DNA from 2 places in the Pseudarthrobacter sp. NPDC092439 genome. Region 2 is predicted to be linked to the other one. Evidence: predicted binding sites of a transcription regulator. Region 2 holds the regulator's gene; the other holds the start of a gene.

Region 1 (4,123 bases), on a different contig from region 2:
GCGTGTGGAGCTGGAAGTCGGCGAGGGTGAGAAGGGCCCGCAGGCCGAAAGCGTCCGGCCAGTCGAATGAAGGCCCGGTTCAAGCGGAACGCACTCTTTGCCGCAGTCCTCTGCACTGCCCTGCCCGGGGCGGCCTGTACGGCGGTGCCCGGCAACGCCCGGACCGAGGCCGCGGAGGCATCAGGCGACGGCATCCTGCGCATCGGCCTCCTCCTGGACAACACCGGCGGCAATGCCTTCCTGAACGCACCCCAACTCGCAGCCGCCGAACTGGCCGTGCGGGAGATCAACGCCGGCGGCGGGCACAAGGGCCGGCCCGTGGAACTGCTCCCCGCCACGCCGGGCGGGGACCCCGCGGCCCAGGCCAACACCTTCGTCACGCTCAAGGCGGACGTGGTCATCGGCCCCACGGATTCGAGCAACGCCCCGGCAGTCATCGACGTCCTCTCCCGCGCCCGGACGCCCCTGGTCTCGCCCGCCAACACCGCCGCCGGCCTAAGCAGCGCCAAGAGCGGCGGCTACTACTTCCGCACCGCCCCCGCGGACATCGCGCAGGCTCCGGTCCTCGTGAAACTGGCCAAGGAAGCAGGTGCCAACCGTGTCTCGGTGATGCACCAGGAAGGTTCCTATGGCGGTGACGTGTCCGCCGCCGTCGTCCGCGCCGCCGAGGAGGCAGGACTGGATGTGGGGGCTACCGCATCCTTCAGCCCCGGCGACGCCGGGACTGCGGCTGCCAAGGCAGGCGAGGGCTCCGGTGCGGTTATCCTGATTGCCCGCGACGGGGCGCAGGGTGCCCTGGCGGAGCTGAATAACGCCGGGGTGGACGGCGCCAGGATCATCCTGAGCGACGGCGCTTTCGCCCGGTATGGCGGGGCCCTGGCGGCCAAAGCGTTGGACGGGGCGCGTGCGGTGGTTCCCGGAAAGCTGGCAGCGGCAGGGTTCCAGGGCCGCATCCTCGAGGTGGACAAGGGGCTGCATGACATGTCCTTCGCCGCGGAGACCTATGACGCCGTCACTCTTTCCGCGCTCGCAGCCGCGCATGCGCAGGACGACGCCGGCCGGTCCATCGCCGCGAACCTGATTGCCGTCTCCGGCGGATCCGAGGCGGCGTGCACGGCGTACAAGGAATGCCTAGCCGGCCTGTCCGGCGGCGGGGAGATCAATTACGACGGCGAATCCGGCCCGATTGCCTTCGACGCCAACGGAGACATCACCTCCGCTTCCTTCATGGTCTTCACCTACGGGGCGGACAACAATCCGGCGCCCACCGGAAGCGAGACCGCAGGCAGGGCGGGCGGCTGACCGCGCTCCGCAAAGAACGCTCCACGCGGCCCGCTCCGGGTCCGCTTTCGCTTGCACTCTCACCGGGGGAGTGCTAATTATTGACTTAGCACTCTGACGTACCGACTGCTAAAGCAATGCCGGCCCCCGGCGGCGCAGCACCGGGCGAGGAGCGAGAAACACCTAACTGGAGTGAGGTCCGCCTCCGGAGGCATACAGAGGCCGCCGGTGCGAACCGTCCGTCGCGGGCACTGCAGCGAAGGTTCATTCTTAACGACTGTCCCGAAAGGACTACTGCCGTTATGGCCAAGATCATTGCATTTGATGAAGAGGCACGCCGCGGCCTTGAGCGGGGCCTGAACACCCTCGCCGACGCCGTTAAGGTCACCCTCGGCCCGCGTGGACGCAACGTCGTCCTCGAGAAGAAGTGGGGCGCCCCCACGATCACCAACGATGGTGTTTCCATCGCCAAGGAGATCGAGCTGGACGATCCCTACGAGAAGATCGGCGCCGAGCTGGTCAAGGAAGTTGCCAAGAAGACGGACGACGTCGCCGGTGACGGTACCACCACCGCCACAGTGCTGGCCCAGGCGCTGGTCAAGGAAGGCCTGCGCAACGTTGCCGCCGGAGCCGACCCGCTGTCCCTCAAGCGCGGCATCGAAAAGGCTGTTGAGGCCGTTACCGCCGAGCTGCTGAACTCCGCCAAGGAAATCGAAACCAAGGAAGAAATCGCGGCCACGGCCTCCATCTCTGCCGGTGACGACGAAATCGGCGCCCTGATCGCCGAAGCCCTGGACAAGGTGGGCAAGGAAGGCGTCATCACGGTCGAGGAGTCCAACACCTTCGGCCTGGAGCTCGAGCTCACCGAAGGCATGCGCTTCGACAAGGGCTACATCTCCGCCTACTTCGTCACCGACGCGGAGCGCCAGGAAACGGTCCTTGAGGACCCGTACATCCTGATCGTCAACTCCAAGATCTCCAACGTCAAGGAACTGGTTGCTGTCCTGGAAAAGGTCATGCAGTCCAACAAGCCGCTGCTGATCATCGCCGAGGACATCGAGGGCGAGGCCCTGGCCACGCTGATCGTCAACAAGATCCGCGGCACCTTCAAGTCCGTCGCCGTCAAGGCTCCGGGCTTCGGCGACCGCCGCAAGGCGCAGCTGGCCGACATTGCCGTCCTCACCGGCGGCCAGGTCATCTCCGAAGAGGTTGGCCTCAAGCTGGAGAACGCCGGCCTGGAACTCCTGGGCAAGGCACGCAAGGTTGTTGTCACCAAGGACGAGACCACCATCGTTGAAGGTGCCGGCGACGCCGACCAGATCGCCGGCCGCGTGTCCCAGATCCGCGCCGAGATCGAGAACTCCGACTCCGACTACGACCGCGAGAAGCTGCAGGAGCGCCTGGCCAAGCTGGCCGGCGGCGTTGCAGTCATCAAGGCCGGCGCAGCCACCGAGGTTGAGCTGAAGGAGCGCAAGCACCGCATCGAAGACGCAGTGCGCAACGCCAAGGCTGCCGTTGAAGAAGGCATCGTCGCCGGTGGCGGCGTGGCCCTCATCCAGGCCGGCGCCAAGGCCTTCGCAAACCTGCAGCTCTCCGGCGATGAAGCAACGGGCGCCAACATCGTCCGCGTTGCCATCGACGCTCCGCTGAAGCAGATCGCCTTCAACGCCGGCATGGAACCGGGCGTTGTGGTGGACAAGGTCCGCGGCCTGCCCGCAGGCCACGGCCTGAACGCAGCAACCGGCGAATACGTCGACCTGCTGGCTGCCGGCGTGAACGACCCCGTCAAGGTGACCCGCTCTGCCCTGCAGAACGCAGCCTCCATTGCCGGCCTCTTCCTCACCACCGAGGCAGTTGTGGCCGACAAGCCCGAGAAGAACGCTGCCCCCGTCGGCGGCGGCGACGAGATGGGCGGCATGGGCGGCTTCTAGCCTTCCCTGCTTTCCCGTCCGGGTCTTCTCCCGGATGCACCACGAAATGCGGTTCCCTCTCCGGAGGGGGCCGCATTTCGCGTTTCGCCAAAACTCAAGGGGGAGGGCGGGGCGTCTGGCAGGATAGAGCAGTGACGATTACTGCAGCGGCTGACGGTTCGGCCTTGGGAAACCCCGGCCCGGCCGGATGGGCCTGGTATGTGAATGACGACTGCTGGCGGGCCGGCGGGTGGCCGCATGGAACGAACAACCAGGGCGAGCTGATGGCCGTCCTGGACCTGCTCCGGGCCACGGCGCATGTTCCCGAGGAGGACCTGCGGATTCTCTGTGACAGCCAGTACGTCATCAATTCGATCACCAAGTGGATGCCGGGCTGGAAGCGCAAGGGCTGGCGGAAGGCGGACGGCAAGCCCGTCCTCAACGTCGAGCTGCTCAAGGAGCTGGACCGGGAGCTGGCAGGCAGGAAATACACGTTCGAATGGGTCAAGGGCCACGCCGGGCATGATCTCAACGAAGCTGCCGACGAGCGGGCCCGGGCGGCCGCCACCGCGTACCAGCAGGGCGTGGCCGCCCGTTCGGGCCCGGGCTTCCCGGCCTCCCACGCGCATGCCGCCAAGGCGCCGGCGATGGTACGGGCTCAGCAGGCGGAGCCGGAGCCGGCACGGCCGGCGTCCGCCCCAGCCGCGCCGGCGGCCCGGGGTGTTGCGGACTACGGCGTCCCCGATCTCTTCAGCCAGCTCGCGGATGACGAACTGGGAGCCGACGCCGCCCGGCCTGCCCACGCGGCCCCCGAGGCCCTGGTGGAGGAACTGGAACGTGAACTCCTCGGCCCGCTGGTGCGGGGCGACATGGGCCGCACGGCGGTACTGCTGCACCCGGACTTCATGGAAATCGGCAGTTCGGGCCGGGTA
Region 2 (4,123 bases):
TCACTTCTTCCACGCGTCCCAGCAGCGACGCCTCCAGGTCTGCGTAGGTCCGGACGGCGCCCAGCAGTTTCTGCCAGCCCAGGCCGATGTCCTCCTTCGTTTCATGCGGCCAGCCGAAGGCGGCCAGTATCCCGGTCTTCCAGTCCTGCCCGCGGGGCACCACCGGCCACTGTTCGATGCCCAGCACGGACGGGCGGATTGCCTGCCACACGTCCACGTACGGGTGACCGACAATAAGGACGTTGCCGGCCGCGCCCGGTGAGGACATCACGGCCTCCGCAATGCGGGATTCCTTGGAGTCGGGAACGAGGTGGTCCACCAGGACACCAAGCCGCCGTCCGGGGCCGGGGCGGAATTCCGCCACCGCCGCGGCGAGGTCGTCAATGCCGTGGAGGGGTTCGACGACGATGCCCTCCACCCGGAGGTCGTCTCCCCATACCTTCTCCACCAGTTCGGCGTCGTGCTTGCCTTCCACCCAGATGCGGCTCGCCTTGGCCACCTGTGCGCGCTGGCCGGGGACCCGCACGGAACCAGACGCGGTACGGCCAGGTCCGCCTGCCTGTCCTGCGGCGGTGCGTGGAGCCGGCGGCAGCAGCCGGATCGGCCGGCCCTCGAGGAGGAAGCCGAAGCCCAGTTTGAAGGAGCGGGACTTTCCGCGCCGGTCCTCCAGCGCGACCACATGCATGCCGCCGGACTTCTCTACCCGGGTGACCGCACCCACCCATCCCGACTGGACGTCCTCAAGGACCATGCCGCGCTCCACCGGCACCTCGGGCAGCGCGGTCCTGGCAGGAGCCGACATATCCCGGGGGCCCCAGTTCTGGTAATCCATGGATTCATTCCGCCTAGTGATAGATCAGTTGCCCCGTTCCCCCGGAGCGGTACCAATGCTAACAACGGGGCGAGTCATAATAGACTGTTAGCACTAAGGCATGTCGAGTGCTAACAGTCATGGTGGCGCTGACCGGGCCGGCGAGGCCGCCCCGGACCCTGGATGGAGGTGGAGTGTGAGCGAACCGCGCAAGCTGGAAGTGCTGCGGGCCATCGTTGAGGACTATGTCCACTCCCGCGAGCCGGTCGGTTCCAAGGCCCTCGTGGAGCGGCACCATCTCGGCGTCTCCAGTGCGACCATCCGCAATGACATGGCGGCGCTGGAGGATGAGGGGCTCATTACAGCACCCCATACCAGTGCGGGCCGGATTCCCACGGACAAGGGCTACCGCCTGTTCGTGGACCAGATCTCGGCTGTGAAGCCCCTTTCCCAGGCGGAGCGCCGCGCCATCCAGTCGCTGCTGGAGGGCGCGGACGATCTCGACGACGTCCTGGACCGGACCGTGCGCCTGCTGTCGCAGCTCACCAACCAGGTTGCCGTGGTGCAGTATCCACACCTCAGCCGGGCGCTGGTCCGCCACATCGAATTCGTCCTGCTTGCCCCGCGCAAGGTTTTGGTGGTGCTGATCGCCAACAGCGGCAAGGTGGACCAGCGGGTGGTCGACGTCGGGCAGGACCTGGGAGACGACGCACTTGCCGCGCTGCGGACCCGGTTCCTGGGATCGCTGGGCGGTACGGCGCTCAGCCAGTTGGCCCAGTCCCTGCCGGCGGTGGTTTCCGCGGTGGGCCCCGGCCAGCGGCAGGCGGCCCAAGCTCTGGCGCATGGCCTGGAAGGACTGGCGCACACCAGCCGGGAAGACCGCATGGTCATGGCCGGCACCGCCAACCTGGCCCGTTCCAACGTGGACTTTCCACTCAGCATCGGGCCGGTCCTGGAAGCACTGGAGGAGCAAGTGGTCATGCTGCGGCTCCTGGGCGAAATGGCGCAGGACCACCGCGGCGTGGCCGTGAGCATCGGACGGGAAAACCCGTACGACGGCCTGGCGGAAGCTTCCGTGGTGGCTACGGGCTACGGTCCGGACAGTGCAGCGAAAATCGGAGTACTCGGACCCACGCGGATGGACTACCCCACCACCATGGCCGCCGTGCGCGCCGTGGCACGGTACCTGTCCCGGATCCTGGGACCCTGACGTTACAACAAGGAAGAGAAACCAACTTTGAGCAGCCACTATGACGTCCTTGGAGTCTCGCCGGAGGCTACGGGGGAAGAGATCAAGAAGGCCTACCGCAAGCTGGCCCGCACGCTCCACCCCGACGTCAACCCCGGCCAGGATGCCTCGGACCGCTTTAAGGCAGTGACCCACGCCTACGAGGTCCTCTCGGATCCGCAGAAGCGCCGCGTCTACGACACCACGGGCAACGAGAACGGCACGGACAACGGGTTCGGCGGCGGTGGATATGCCGGCCAGGGCTTCGCCTTCCAGGACATCTTCGACACATTCTTCGGAGCCGGAGGCACCACCGGCCCGGCGTCGCGTGTCCGCCGCGGGCAGGACGCCCTGATCAGCGTGCGCATTGAACTGCGCGACGCCGTCTTTGGCGTCAACAAGAAGCTTGAGGTCGATACCGCCGTTACCTGCCCCACCTGCGAGGGCTCCTGCTGCCAGCCGGGATCGCACCCTGAGCGCTGTGACATCTGCGGCGGCAGCGGCCAGGTCCAGCGGGCAGTCCGTTCCATTCTTGGACAGGTCATGACCGCCGCACCCTGCGGTACGTGTGAGGGCTTCGGCACCGTCATCAAGGATCCGTGCAACGAGTGCAGCGGCCAGGGCCGCATCCGCAGCCGCCGGTCACTCACCATCAAGGTTCCTGCCGGCGTTGCCACCGGAACCCGCATCCAGCTCTCGGGACAGGGGGAGGCCGGTCCCGCGGGCGGGCCGTCAGGCGACCTCTACGTGGAAATCCGGGTCAACAACGATCCCACGTACGTCCGTGACGGCGATGACCTGCACGCCACCTTGAACATCCCCATGACGGCGGCAGCGCTGGGCACGGATGTCAGCCTGGAAACCTTCGACGGCGTCCAGGAAATCGACGTCAAGCCCGGCACCCAGTCGGGCGAAATCATCACCCTCCGCGGACTGGGCGTGACCCACCTGCGCGGATACGGCCGGGGGGACCTGAAGGTCCACCTGCAGGTGGAAACCCCCGCCCGGCTGGACGCTGCGCAGGAAGACCTCCTGCGGCAGTTGGCCAAGCTCCGCGGCGAACAGATCACCGAGGGCAAGCTCGCCGCCAGCGGCGGCATGTTCGCAAAGCTTCGGGATCGGCTGGGTAACCTGTAGCGGTGAGCAACCCCGTCTTTTTCACCTCTGCCGGCGGCCTCGACGGGACCGGTCCTGGTGACACGTTTGTCCTGGAAGGACCCGAAGCCCGGCATGCGGTCGCGGTCAAACGCCTCGCGCAGGGTGAACCCGTGGACATCGTCGACGGTGCCGGCCGGCGCCTGACCGGAACGGTGGCGTCGGCCGGCCCGTCCGGCCTGGAAGTCGAGTGCCTCTCCCTTACTGACGAGGCCCGGCCGGACGTCCGGCTGGTGCTGGTCCAGGCCCTCGCCAAGGGCGACCGCGACGAACTGGCCATCGAGACGGCGACGGAACTCGGAATCGATGCGGTGGTCCCATGGCAGTCGGAACGTTCCATCGTGCGCTGGAAGGGTGACCGGGCCGCAAAAGCGCACGCCAAGTGGCAGTCCGTCGTTGCAGCTGCGGCAAAGCAGGCGCGGCGCGCCTGGGTGCCGGAGGTGCGTCCCGCCGTCGACACCTCCGCCCTTGCCGCGGCCGTCGAAGCCGCGGACCTGGCAGTGATCCTCCATGAGGACGCCGTCCGCCCGCTGCGGAGCGTCCTTGAATCATGGCAGGGACGCGATGGGGCGGGCGTTCGGGAGGTGCTGCTGATCGTGGGGCCGGAAGGCGGCATCAGCCCGCGCGAGGTGACGCGGCTCTGCGATAAGGGGGCGGTGACCGCGTTGCTCGGCAGCCACGTCCTGCGCTCCTCCACGGCCGGGCCGGCCGCCGTCGTCCTCGCCAGCGATGTGCTGGGACGCTGGGGCACTACCGGACGCTGAACGTCCTGGTGTCCGCATTCAGGTCCGGGCCGTCGCCGGTTCCCGCCTGGGCAACCTTCAGCTCGTAGTCCCCGGCGGGAAGCTTGGGGGCCAGCGTGAAGATGCCCGACTGTCCGGCCTCTGCGGCGGCGGTGGTTTCGCCCGTGAGGTACGGCATCTTCACTG

What was found. Region 2 encodes HrcA, which represses chaperone genes, less so after heat shock. Its sites were predicted from a motif close to TTNGCACTCGNNNNNNNCGAGTGCNAA; they were not measured.
Region 1: the regulator HrcA is predicted to act here: its motif matches at 1,388-1,414, upstream of groL (chaperonin GroEL).

The regions. Positions count from the first base shown of each region.
Region 1 is NZ_JBIVQB010000007.1:28,363-32,485, forward strand. Features, by position in the region: gene ACIQCM_RS13855 (cold-shock protein) at 1-70, shown strand, start outside; gene ACIQCM_RS13860 (ABC transporter substrate-binding protein) at 67-1,302, shown strand; gene groL (chaperonin GroEL) at 1,584-3,212, shown strand; gene ACIQCM_RS13870 (RNase H family protein) at 3,344-4,123, shown strand, end outside.
Region 2 is NZ_JBIVQB010000001.1:354,495-358,617, reverse strand. Features, by position in the region: gene ACIQCM_RS01675 (DUF3097 domain-containing protein) at 1-832, opposite strand, end outside; gene hrcA (heat-inducible transcriptional repressor HrcA) at 1,008-2,021, shown strand; gene dnaJ (molecular chaperone DnaJ) at 2,049-3,176, shown strand; gene ACIQCM_RS01660 (16S rRNA (uracil(1498)-N(3))-methyltransferase) at 3,179-3,958, shown strand; gene ACIQCM_RS01655 (GerMN domain-containing protein) at 3,945-4,123, opposite strand, start outside.